Regions from separate parts of the Halomonas sp. BDJS001 genome, predicted to be linked through region 2. Evidence: predicted binding sites of a transcription regulator. Region 2 holds the regulator's gene; each other region holds the start of a gene.
The links. Region 2 encodes FliA, which starts transcription of late flagellar genes. Its sites were predicted from a motif close to CTAAAGTTNNNNNNNNNNCNGCCGATA; they were not measured.
Positions count from the first base shown of each region.

Region 1: OM794_RS04610 (MbtH family protein) is a predicted target of FliA. The motif match lies at 1,627-1,653, and genes of this name have one in related genera.
Region 3: OM794_RS18195 (flagellin) is a predicted target of FliA. The motif match lies at 2,560-2,586, and genes of this name have one in related genera.

Region 1 is NZ_CP110535.1:967,251-971,552, forward strand. It holds gene OM794_RS04595 (inositol monophosphatase family protein) at 1-297, opposite strand, end outside; gene OM794_RS04600 (RNA polymerase factor sigma-70) at 603-1,130, shown strand; gene OM794_RS04605 (FecR/PupR family sigma factor regulator) at 1,242-1,460, shown strand; gene OM794_RS04610 (MbtH family protein) at 1,717-1,962, shown strand; gene OM794_RS04615 (thioesterase II family protein) at 1,952-2,692, shown strand; gene OM794_RS04620 (4'-phosphopantetheinyl transferase family protein) at 2,670-3,404, shown strand; gene OM794_RS04625 (TauD/TfdA family dioxygenase) at 3,415-4,302, shown strand, end outside.
Region 2 is NZ_CP110535.1:102,801-107,102, forward strand. It holds gene flhF (flagellar biosynthesis protein FlhF) at 1-451, shown strand, start outside; gene OM794_RS00490 (hypothetical protein) at 448-1,020, shown strand; gene OM794_RS00495 (flagellar protein FlhE) at 1,046-1,474, shown strand; gene OM794_RS00500 (RNA polymerase sigma factor FliA) at 1,501-2,202, shown strand; gene OM794_RS00505 (motility protein A) at 2,248-3,069, shown strand; gene OM794_RS00510 (flagellar motor protein MotB) at 3,076-3,750, shown strand; gene OM794_RS00515 (GAF domain-containing protein) at 3,774-4,302, shown strand, end outside.
Region 3 is NZ_CP110535.1:3,910,950-3,915,251, reverse strand. It holds gene fliD (flagellar filament capping protein FliD) at 14-1,363, shown strand; gene OM794_RS18200 (flagellin) at 1,539-2,402, shown strand; gene OM794_RS18195 (flagellin) at 2,657-3,520, shown strand; gene OM794_RS18190 (glycosyltransferase) at 3,808-4,302, shown strand, end outside.

The DNA of each region.
Region 1 (4,302 bases), 860 kb from region 2:
CACTCCATGCAGGAAGTTGCTGGTGCCATCAAGAGGGTCAATGATCACGGTATAGTTGCTATCGGTGGGGGTCAGGCCGCTCTCTTCACCGAGGAACGCGATATCGGGAAAAACGCTGCTGATACAGTCGATAATGATGTTTTCCGCAGCCGTATCGTAGTAGCTGACAAAGTCTGACGCCCCCTTTTGCTCAAAGGCAATTCTTCCCTTTAGCGAATACCCCTCGCGTAACAGCGCACCTGCCTCGTACGCCGCCTGCTTTACCGTTTCGAGTAGGTCGTTACTGCTATCGAGCATTGTATTTCCCCTGAGCATTCATCGTGTCTTAGTGAATAGCAAAACTGTATTCATTCAATGTAACTAGCCATTCATGACACGCCGATGACAGGCGTAAAGTTGGTTTAATGGGAGGTCATCGATGCATTTGGCGTATGAGAGATACCCCTGTTACATGTCGCTATTAACTGAGCCAACAAAAAATCAACCAGCATATCGTTATAAAAAGTGGATTAGCTGACACCGGTTGACTTACCTGATGGTAACGCAAATAATAATTGTTGCCATTTTATTCCGTGGTGTTAATCAAGGCAGGAGGCCGTGCTGTGGATACCCAGACCTGGAGCGCTGAGTTAGAAGACATCTTCGTTAATCAGCGGCCTAGGCTCTGCTGTGTCGCCGCAAAAGTATTGGGCAATGCTGATCAAGCCGACGATGTTGTGCAGGATGCCTATCTGAAAATTTCAGAGGCAACCACGCTTTTTGAGATAAAGCAGCCCATATCCTACGTGTCACGGGTGGTGCGCAATCTCGCCATTGACCGCTGCCGTCGTTCCGCGTTTGAGTCAGCGCTGTTTGCAAAAGCAGAGGAGGGGGATAACGCCTCTTGTGCGTCACACTCACCTGAGGTGATTGCCATTGATCGCCAGGCATTGGCCCAGGTGGTCGAATCGTTGAACGAACTGCCAGAGCGTACGCGACGCGCCTTTGAACTTTATCGTTCGGGAAACCATACCCAGCGGGAAGTGGCGCTACAGCTAGGTGTTTCTACCACGTCAGTTAACTTTATGATTCGCGATGCGCTGACTCATTGCCACCAGTCGCTACAGGGCCGGTCGTTGCCAGATAAGTAAATCGGCGTTCCGTCCCCTCTTTGTTGTCGCTTTGTTACACTGTCAGCCAATAGCGTTGAGAATATCAGACGCTTCCATAGGCAGGTAATAAGCAGGCCGCAGTAGCGAGGTTTGACAGTAACGATGGATAACGACAGCGGCGATGATGCCGTTTGGCAAACGGCGCTAGACTGGCTGATGCGCGAACATGAAGAGACGTTGAGTGACGCTGATCGCGAGGCGCTTCATGCGTGGTTAGCGGCTTCTCCTCAGCATCGCCGGGTATTCCATGAAGCCGAACAGCTATGGTTGTTAACGGGGATGATCCCAAATGGCGATGAGCGCAACTGATAAGTCACTGTTTTTTTAACCTCCTTCTTCGATTTTCAGGCTAACTCAATGGTCGCGAGCTAACGCTGCCTCCCGCTGGAGCAATTTTTAGCCTGGCATGGGTAATGCTATGTCGACGCCCTAGCGACCCCTCCCCCTATTTTTTCTACTTTCTTCCTTTCCAGCATTAAATTTTCTGGTTCCTCACTCGTCACTAAGTAATGAGAAGCAATTGCGTTTTACTTCTCATTCCTTTGGCAACGATGAGGTTAATTCCATGACAAGCTGTTTTGATCGTGAAGATGGTGTCTTCCGCGTATTAGTCAACCACGAAGAGCAGTACTCCCTCTGGCCCGAGTGGAAGGCGATTCCTGCCGGTTGGACGGATACCGGCGTGCTGGGCGATAAGCCAACCTGCTTAGCCTACGTCGAAAAGACCTGGACAGATATGCGGCCACTCTCGCTGCGCCAGTGGATGGATGAGCAGGCCGGCGCTGAGGCGGAGCAGGTGAATGCAGGTTAAGCGTTTAAGGCTGCTCTGCCTGCCCTGCGCCGGGGCCAGCGCCACCATGTATCTACGCTGGAAGCGCCAGTTGCCCGCCTGGGTCGAGGTGTATCCCGTCGAATTGCCTGGGCGTGGCGAACGCCTGGGTGAGCCGCTTATCGATGACTTCGAGACCCAGGTGGTGCGGTTGTGCGAAGAGCAGGCAACGCGGTTGCGCGGTGATTTTGCCCTGTTCGGCCACAGCATGGGGGCGCTGCTGGCCTATGGCATGGCGGCACGCTTACGCGATGTAGGGCGGCCTCAGCCGCGGATGCTGCTCGCCTCAGGCAGCGCGGCGCCCTCAATGCGCGACTCAGACCGCTTGGCGGGCCTTGATAACGATAAGGCCTTAATCGCGGATCTGCGCCAACAGGGCGGCACCCCAGAGGAGGTCTTCGAAAGCCCTGAGCTGCTGCGCCTTACCCTCGATATCTTGATGGCGGACTATCGCCTCTGTCGCAGTTTCCGTTATCGCGGCGGGTCGCCGCTTGGTTATCCCTTACAGGTACTCGCAGGGCGCGATGACGATATCGAAAGAGAGCGTCTAGAGGCGTGGCAGCGGGAAGCGGGAGAGGCGTTCTCGTTGGACTGGTTCGAAGGAGGGCACTTCTTTATTCGCCAGCAGCAAGCACAAGTGCTGGAGACTATAGAACGGGCGCTGACTCGACGGCTTGAGGAGGTGCCTCATGCAGCGCCTGCCGTTAGCTGAAGGGGCTCCTGAGGGGCTTGAAGTCTGGCGCTTAACGCTCGACTTGAACGCCCCGGTGGCTGACGAAGATGATCGGTTGCTGAGTCGAGCCGAGTGGCAGCGCGCCCAGCGGCTTCGCCATCATGCTGATGTCGTACGCGCCGTGGCGACTCGCGCAGCCCTGCGGCGACTGCTATCAGCGCACACCGGTATAGCGCCAGAAAAGTTGGTGTTCACTCAGAACGCTTACGGCAAACCAGCGCTGGAAAACGCTGATGGGCCTGCTTTCAATGTCTCCCACTCTGGCCATGTCGCCCTGATCGCGCTTGCTCCCGGCGGCGCGGTGGGGGTCGATATTGAGCGCTGCCGACCCGAGGCTGAACTGGCGCCGCTGCATGGGCTGGTGCTATCGCCGAGTGAGCAGCTCGACCACGCACGCGACAGCTCCGCGCTGCTCTTTATGGAGCGCTGGGTGGTTAAAGAGGCGGTGCTCAAAGCTTTGGGCCTGGGCATCGCTGATCATTTGCGGTCGCTCTCGATCACTTCCTCTTTAGGGCCGCCAGGCACCTATCACCTTGAGCACTCGCTTCCCATTTCATCACCTTTGCAAGCATGGCCGCTGCCAGCGCCGAGTGGCTATGCCGCTGCCCTGGGTTATATCGATTTAGGCTATGTCGATTCAGGCTATTCCCACACAAACGCCCAGGGTAAACGCTACTCAACGAATTTTTAGGAGATCAATAATGGACAGCCAAAGCGCAACACCAACGCAACAAACCAACACCCTATCCAAACGTCAGGGGCCTGCTGATTCGGAGCTGCCTATTATGATTTCTCCCTCTTACCCAGGGCAGCCACTGCTGGAAGCCTTTGGCGAGTTACGCGCGGATATTGAGTCGCTGGTGGCCAGAGTCGGTGGGGTACTGCTAAGAGGCTTCGATGTTCCCTCCGTGGACGATTTTCAGCAGTTTGCTGCCGCCTTTGGTCATCCTCTGCTGAGCTATGAGTTCGCCTCAACACCGCGTTCAGCGGTTTCATCAGGCATTTATACCTCCACCGAGTACCCCGCTCATCAACATATTCCCCTTCACAATGAGCAGGCCTACACCCGCGAGTGGCCGATGAAAATCTGGTTCCACTGTGTCACCGCTTCCCCCGAAGGGGGAGAGACGCCGATAGCCGATAGCCGCGCTATTTACCGCCGTATGCCCGCAGAGATCCGCGAGCGCTTTGCCCCCGGCATCCTATACGTACGCAACTACGGCGATTTCGATATGCCTTGGCAAAAGGTGTTTAACACCGAAGACCGCGCTGAAGTGGAGGCATTCTGCCAGCGCGCGGGTATTCGCTGTGAGTGGAAGCCTGATGGCGACCTGCGTACCACCCAACTGTGCCAAAGCATAGAGACTCACCCTGTCACCGGTGAGCAGGTGTGGTTCAACCAAGGCCATCTTTTCCATGTCTCCAACCTGCAGCCAGAAGTGCGTGAATCGCTCGAAGAGCTGCTCGACCCCGAAGATATGCCGCGCAACGTCTTCTTTGCCGATGGCAGCCCCATTGACGATGCCATTTTCGATGAGATCCGCGGCGTACTGGCCGAAGAAACGGTGATGTTCCCCTGGCAGGCAGGC
Region 2 (4,302 bases):
CGCTGAAGTTGAGGACGCCAGCGGCTGTGCTCTGCTCGCCTGGTACGGGGAGGTACGCGATCCGGAAAGCGCCAAAGTGGTGGTGCGCCGCTACTGGCTTACCCCAGCTCGGTTAGGGGCCGAGGTGCTCTCACTGCTGTTAACCCAGCTGCAAAGCGAAGGCTTGGCTGCCTTGACCCGGCGCGCGTGGCAGCAGCTAAAAGAGGCTGATAGCGGTGATTTAAATGCGGAAGTTCGCCTGTTAATGGCCAGCGGTGTGGCGTCAGTCGCCGGCCATCTCGATATTGCCGATGATGAGGAGGCGCAGACGCTGCGTGGCGATCTCCTCAATCTACTAGGGGCTAGTCGCCGTCGCCGCGATACCGGCATGCTCGATGCGTTGATCTATGCCTTTATGGCGCGGGATGCGATTCGTCAAATGGGCAGTGTGAGTCGAGAGGGTGTGGCGTGAGCGAACAGGATCAAGCCTCGGGACTGCGCAAGTGGGCAAACTTGCAGCGCCAACAGCAGCAGGCGGAGGGTGCTGTTGATGCGGCGGCAGCAGAGCATGTCCCCGAGCCTGAGCAGTCCTCATCTTTCTTAATGCCAACGACCACCGCGGTGGAAGCGCCAACAACGTTGGCGCCGCCCAAACCTAAAATCCCACTTGTGGTGGTTGGACTACCCGGTAGTGGTGCCGTGCACGTTAATAAGGTTAAAGCACGCCTCGGTCAGTGGTCAGCGCTAGGTCGCCACTGGGCCGGTCACCCTGATGATTGGGACATTCGAATCGTCATGGCGGAAACGTCCGACCTTGCTCAGCTTCGCGAGCAATACAGCCGTTGGGCGCTATGGATCAGTAGCGATGCCGATACCTTCGCTGTCATGTTCCGTACCTTGCGACAGCTCCATGAACGTGGCGGACCGCGTCGTTTACTAGCGCTCCATGAGCCGCACTTGCCGCGTCAAGGGCTGCTCAATAACTTGCGTGAAGCTGCTGATTACTACTTAAATATGGAGTTACTGGTACTTGCACGATGAGCATACTCTGCCGAGGAGACTAAGCATGCTAAGCTGGCTATTAAGAGTGAGGCTGCCACGGGTCTTAGTACTGATGGCAGGGGGGCTAATCGCAGGATTAACAGGGAGTGCCCAGGCGGCACCCGGTAGCTGGAGCAGCCAGATACCAGGGCTGATGGTGGCAATGAGTGATCGGGCAAGCAGTAGTAAAACAGCTTCCCCACCCGCTGTCGGAAACCTTCAATCAGGCCAGCTTGGGCGTATACAGTGGCAATTTCAGCATCCACCCGGTGCACTATTAAACGCTTGGCTCTGCCATCCTGAGCAGTGTGTTGCATTAACTGGTATGCGGGGTTCTACCACTGCGCTTGAGGGGCGGGCTGCCGATGCGCCACTGCATTTTCGCTTCGCCTTGCGCCCAGGCCAGCGGCCTGTACGTGTGCAGGGGTTGCAATTGATTGTGAACTATCAGTGAAGGCTGATTAGCCGCGAGGCGAGAATATGTACACAGCACAGGGCAGGATTAAACAAAATGAGCTGTTGACGCAATACATGCCACTGGTGCGACGTCAGGCCTTAACATTACAGGTTCGATTGCCGGCGAGTATTGAGCTCGATGACCTTATTCAGGCCGGGATGGTGGGGCTGCTCGAGGCGCTGGGCCGTTTCGATGCTACCCAGGGCGCGACGTTCGCGACCTTTGCCAGTCAGCGTATTCGCGGCGCCATGATGGATGAGTTACGTACCCGCGACTGGCTGCCCCGCAGCGTGCGCCGTTCAGCGCGCGCGGTGGACAGCGCCGTTCGCCAATTAGAGCAATTGTTAGGGCGCGCCCCGGAAGAGAACGAAATCGCTCAACACCTTGAGATGCCGCTGAGTGAGTATCAGCAGCTTCTCAATGACACTAACAGCGGACAACTGCTGCCGTTTGAAGAACTAGTGGCTGATGGCGGAGAGCCTGTCAGTAATGAACTGGGCAATTCACCGTTCGAGCAGTTGCTGGACGGTCAGCAGCGTCAAACGCTGATTGAAGCGATTGAAGCGCTTCCCGAGCGTGAAAAGCTGCTCATGGCGCTGTACTACCAAGAAGAACTCAACCTCAAGGAAGTAGGCGCTGTGCTGGGCGTGACGGAATCACGTGTTTCACAACTGCACAGCCAAGCCGTGAGTCGTTTACGCGCGCGTTTACACGACTCGGCATAACGCCAACGTTTTTTTTACTCACTTGTGACCGGCAAGGAGCCGTGGATGAATCCTTCGACGTTGATAGGCATATTTGCCAGCATACTGCTGTTGGTGAGCGTGCTGTTTTTCACAGCAGAGTCCCCGGAAAGCTTTATCAATTTTCCGGGGCTTGCCATCGTGGTGACCGGAACCCTGGCGGCTACCTTTATTAGCTATCCACTGAAAGAGGTGCTCCGGGTTGTACGCTTGGTAGGCCTGGTCTTCAGGCGTGAAAATACCTACATGCGTGACGATATCCGCGAGTTGGTCGATATGTCCCGGCTGTGGTTTAAAGGCGATGTACGCGCGGTCGAGCGCGAGTTGGAGCATACCCGCAATCCGTTTTTACGTACCGGGATCCAACTGGTCATTGCCAATACCAAAGAGGATGAAATTTTTGACATGCTGCGCTGGCGCATTGCCCGCCTTAAAGCCCGTGAGCATGCTGAAGCACAAATTTTCCGTACCATGGCGACCTATGCACCTGCCTTTGGCATGATCGGCACCCTGGTGGGGCTGGTCAACATGCTGGAGGTCATGGACGCTGGCGACTTACAGGTCATTGGCCCGCGCATGGCAGTGGCGCTGCTCACCACCTTCTACGGCATTTTACTCGCCAACTTGGTGTTTAAGCCGATTGCGGTGAAGCTAGAGCGCCGCACCGAAGAGCGGCTGATTACCATGAACATGGTACTGGAGGGTATTTCGCTGATTACCAAGCGTCGCCTACCGTCGTTTATTGAAGAGACCCTCAACTCCTTTGTGGCTAATTACCACGATGAGATCCGTGATAACAGCGTCAAACCCAGGCCTGATTCGTCGGTTAGTTCGGCGGTGAAGGGGTAAGACCAGATGCTTGACCGTGATACACGCCATGCACTGGAAATGACGCCATCGCCAGGCGATGGCGATGAGGGTTGGCTAACCAGCTATTTAGATGTGCTGACGCTGCTCATCACGCTTTTTGTGCTACTGCTTTCCCTGACGCCGCCGGGCGGCGGTGAAGCGGCTGATACTGCTTTCATGCGTTCAGCCAGCGCTGTATCATCACTGCCTCTGGCGTCTCTGGCCACCGGTATCCAGCCCCGCCATTCAGGGGTTCAACCCCAGTTTGACGGGCTCGATATCCCTGGTGTCAGCGTTTCCCAAGGGCGCGAAGGGCTCACGCTCCGCATTGATACCAGCCTTTTATTTCCCAGCGGCCAAGCGGTACTGACGTCCCGTGGGCAAGATGTGATAGAAAGCCTTATCGATGTGCTGACCCGTTTTGACGGTCAGATTTCGGTGGAAGGCCACACCGACAGCGTGCCTATTTCAACGGCCCGCTTCCCCTCTAATTGGGAGCTCTCATCAGCGCGTGCTATTGCTGTGGTGAGGCATTTAGAGCGCCAAGGGTTCAATATCTCTCGTATGCGGGCCGTCGGTTATGCCGACACCCAACCCATGGAACCAAACGCAACGGCGGAGGGCCGCGCTGCCAACCGTCGCGTAGAGCTGTTGCTAAGGCAGCAGGTCGAGGGTGAATAGATTTCGAGGCCACGTTTGTGTCCATGTACCACCCGCGATTGCAGTCGTTTGGAGCCCTGCTGGTCGTCGATGCCGATTGTCGCTGCATCCAAACTACTAGTACTAACTTAACCCGCTTAATTGGTTTTGAGCGCCCTGAACATGGGCAGCTTACGCTAGCCTGCGTGTTGGGGAAACGGCTAAGTCAGCGGGTGCGTCGTGAATTGCAGGGGCAGCAGCGGCTTCCAGGCCCTTTAATGTTTATTCGTTCCAAGCACCGACACGCACGTTTTCAAATCCACGCTTATCGAGCGGGTGAGCAGGTCATTGTCGAGATTGAGCCACTCAACCCCCGTAGTAAGCGTCGTCTGCTGGGTACGGTGACTGAGCGGCTGAGGCATTTGGTTGAAGCGACGCATCAGCAAGAACTCCTCGACTGCCTGGTTAACGCTGTTCAACAGCTCACCGGTCATGATCGTGTCACCGTGTGCCATTTCGATAGCGATTGGCATGGTTTGATGGTCGCAGAAGCATTGGGAAAACGGCTGCCCTCGCTGTTAGGTCAACGCTTTC
Region 3 (4,302 bases), 1.2 Mb from region 2:
AAGGAACTGAGTCATGGCTTCGATAACTGCACTTGGTGTGGGCTCTGGGCTGGATTTGAATGGTTTGGTAGAACAGCTTAAAGCGGCCGAAAAGCAAAAGCTTGTACCCATTTTACAGCAGCAAAGTGCTCAGAAAACCAAAATTTCAGCTTATGGGCGCCTTGAATCAGCAATGGATCGCGTGCAAACCTCCATCGCTAAGCTTAATGATGCTTCTACGTTTAAGCAGCAAAAAAGCACCGTGACGGGTGACGGCGTGCTGGCGACCGCAGGCGAAACCGCTAACGCAGGGCGTTATGAAGTCACCGTTACCCAATTGGCACGTTCTGGCAGCGCTGCTTCCAACAGTGTAGCGTTAGACCAAGAGCTAACCGCAACCGATACGACGCTGACGCTTGAGTTTGGTGCTGGCGGTACCCAAACAAGCTACGACGTGACTATTTCAGCAGGCAGTACGCTGGCGGATGTTCGTGACCAAATCAACGCGGATAAAGAGTCTGGCGTCACTGCTTCTATCGTTAATGACGGCACTGGATACCGTTTAGCGCTGAGTTCAAAAGAGACAGGCCAAGATGCGTCACTGGAGGGCTTCTCAGGCTTGGCATCGCTGACCATGGATGCAGCTACCCAGCGTTCAGGTCAGAACGCTGAGTTGAATGTTAATGGCATTGCTATTACCAGTAAAACCAACCGCGTTGAAGAGGCAATCCAAGGCGTAACGCTTGACCTTACAGCTGTCTCTGGAAACCCTGTAACGCTGGTGATTGAGCGCGATGAAGCTTCGCTGAAAGAAGCAATTAATGATTTCGTTAAAAACTACAACGAAATGAAGTCCACCGTTGGCCGAATGACCGCCTATAACGGCGAAGGCGAAACATCAGGCGAGCTGGTGGGTGACCGCACCGTGCGCACCATTGAAGACCGCCTACGCCGGGATATCACAGACAACCTCGGAACGGGCGATATTACACGCCTTTCTCAACTGGGTATTGCCATTGATGAGAAGGGACGACTTAAGGTCGATGAAGATAAGTTAGACGATGCAGTCGCCAACAACCCTGAAGGTCTAACTGCCTTTTTTGCAGGTGACTCCAAAGAGGGCGGCTTTGCAGGGCGGCTAAATGCAACGCTTGAAGCCATCACTGCTGAAGATGGCATTATTCAGAGCTCGGTGACTAGCGCTGAACAGCGGGTTGATAGCCTGGATGTGCGCAAGCTGCGTATGGAGGCAAGTATCGAGCGAAGCACCGAGCGTTACCGCAAGCAGTTTGGGCAATTGGATGGCTTGATCGCTCAGATGAACTCAATGAGCAGCTACCTCTCTCAGCAGTTTGACATGCTGGGTAATATGCAGAAAAAGTAATTAATAAAGCGGTTGGAAAAGTGGTTGAGAAAACATCTGAAAAGTTACAGTAAATTACATAAAAAAGAGCATTTTTTTCTAAAGAAGTAGGCGGGGCTGCCGTTAATTATAATAACGGCGACGCAAGCGCCGCTAAGCAGGCCATAAGGCCAGTTAAATTTCGAGGAGCACTTACATGTCTGTAATTAACACTAACATTACTGCCCTGATCGGCCAGAATAATCTGTCCAACTCCCAGTCCATGCTGGCTAAAGCGCAAGAGCGTCTCTCTTCTGGTCTGCGCATCAACAGCGCTGCTGACGATGCTGCGGGTCAAGCCATCGCCAACAAAATGACGGCTCAGATCCGCGGCATGGATCAGGCTAGCCGTAATGCTAGCGACGGTATCTCCCTGGTGCAGACCATGGAAGGCGGCCTGGATCAAATCAACGACAACCTGCAGCGTATTCGTGAGCTAGCGGTACAGGGTGCTAACGACACTAACGCCGCAGAAGACCGTGATGCGATCGTTACCGAGATCAACGAGCGTCTAGCTGAGATTGATCGTGTAGCTGGTAGCAACAACTTTAACGGTACGAACCTGCTGAATGTCAGCGGTGGCGGCACTCTTAATATCCAGGTTGGCTCCAATACTGAAACAGAAGACGTCATTTCTGTTACCACTCTTGACGCTACCGTTTCAGGTCTTGGGTTGGATGCATCAGGTGGTGCTATCACTGGTTCGACCTTTGCAATTACTTCTGGCGGCGCAGTTCACGGCGAATTCCAAAGCTTGGTTGATGCTGTTGATACCGCCACTGAAACACTGGATACCAACCGCGCTACCTTGGGTGCTACCCTTAACCGTTTCGACTCTGTAATCGATAACCTAGCGACGACGTCTACCAATCTCTCTGAAGCCCGCTCACGTATCGAAGACGCTGATTACGCTGTTGAAGTGTCTAACATGACACGTGCTAACATTCTGCAGCAGGCCGGTACTTCCATGCTGGCACAGGCGAACCAGACGCCGCAGTCTGTACTATCTCTGCTGGGCTAATCGTTTAGCTAGTAATGCACAACAGAAAGTAACGACGGGGCCAATAGGCCCCGTTTTTATTTTTTAAGGCAGACGACTCCAAGCACTGACGATTAAAAGCAACTGTCGCATTCATCAAGTTAATTTACATTGGCTTACACAAAAAAAGGGATTTTTATTAAAGAAGCAGTTGGAGCTGCCGTTAATTATAATAACGGCAACGCAGGTGCCGCAAAGCAGGCCTCAAGGCCAGTTAATTTCCAAGGAGCACTCACATGTCTGTAATCAACACTAATATTACTGCCCTGATCGGCCAGAATAACCTCTCTAATTCTCAGTCCATGCTGGCCAAGGCGCAAGAGCGCCTCTCTTCTGGTCTGCGCATCAACAGCGCTGCTGACGATGCTGCGGGTCAAGCCATCGCCAACAAAATGACGGCTCAGATCCGCGGTATGGATCAGGCTAGCCGTAATGCTAGCGACGGTATCTCCCTGGTACAGACCATGGAAGGCGGCCTGGATCAAATCAACGACAACCTGCAGCGTATTCGTGAGCTAGCGGTACAGGGTGCTAACGACACTAACGCCGCAGAAGACCGTGATGCGATCGTTACCGAGATCAACGAGCGTCTAGCTGAGATTGATCGTGTAGCTGGTAGCAACAACTTTAACGGTACGAACCTGCTGAATGTCAGCGGTGGTGGCACTCTTAATATCCAGGTTGGCTCCAATACTGAAACTGAAGACGTCATTTCTGTTACCACGCTTGACGCTACCGTTTCAGGTCTTGGATTGGATGCATCAGGTGGTGCTATCACTGGTTCGACCTTTGCAATTACTTCTGGCGGCGCGGTTCACGGCGAATTCCAAAGCTTGGTTGATGCTGTTGATACCGCCACTGAAACACTGGATACCAACCGCGCTACCTTGGGTGCTACCCTTAACCGTTTCGACTCTGTAATCGATAACCTGGCGACGACGTCTACCAATCTCTCTGAAGCCCGTTCACGTATCGAAGACGCTGATTACGCTGTTGAAGTGTCTAACATGACACGTGCTAACATTCTTCAGCAGGCCGGTACTTCCATGCTGGCACAGGCGAACCAAACACCGCAGTCTGTACTGTCTCTGCTGGGCTAATCGTTTAGCTAGTGATGCACAACAGAAAGTAACGACGGGGCCCAATTGGGCCCCGTTTTCTTGCGTGGGAGCCTGATAATTTCGGCGATTCTCTGACTCTGGCGCCCACTTTGGAGTTAGTAGTCGAGAGTTCCTTATAAGTAAAATCTCAATTTATAGCTTACTTTAACCTCTGCGCGTCACTGATCGTGTGAACACATACGCAAATAGAGGCGCATTCGTGCCTTTGCTGATTGGACGAGCAGGGTAAACTAATTAAATTGCCATTTTTCTCTGTGAGCCGCTTCATGGTCAAGACCTCCTCTACCCCTGCTACTCAAAAACGCAAACCTCGCCTGCTTTGGGCTAATCCTTCTTGTTTATTGGATACCTCCAGCGGTGCCAGCATGACCGTGCGCCAAATGCTGTTACAGCTTGCGGCCTGTGGCTATGAGATTCAGGTGTTGGGGGCAACTGTTTTTGATAACCCGAAAGGAATGGGGGGGCTCAAGGAGCAATATCCAGACCTTAATGCGAACCTCCATCAATTGATTGAAGCCGAAGATGGCCCGCTGACTCATCAATTGGTGGTTAGCTATAGCTACAACCGCAACCATTTTACGGCGCATGAAGAGGGGCTCTGGTACAGCCAGTACCTCTATATACTGGATTCATTTAAGCCAGACATTGTCTGGTATTACGGCGGCCAAACGCTGGATATGTTAATTGCCGCTGAAGCGCGTGACCGGGGGATACCTGTCGCTTTCTATCTCGCCAATGGCAACTATAAAGCATCAAATTGG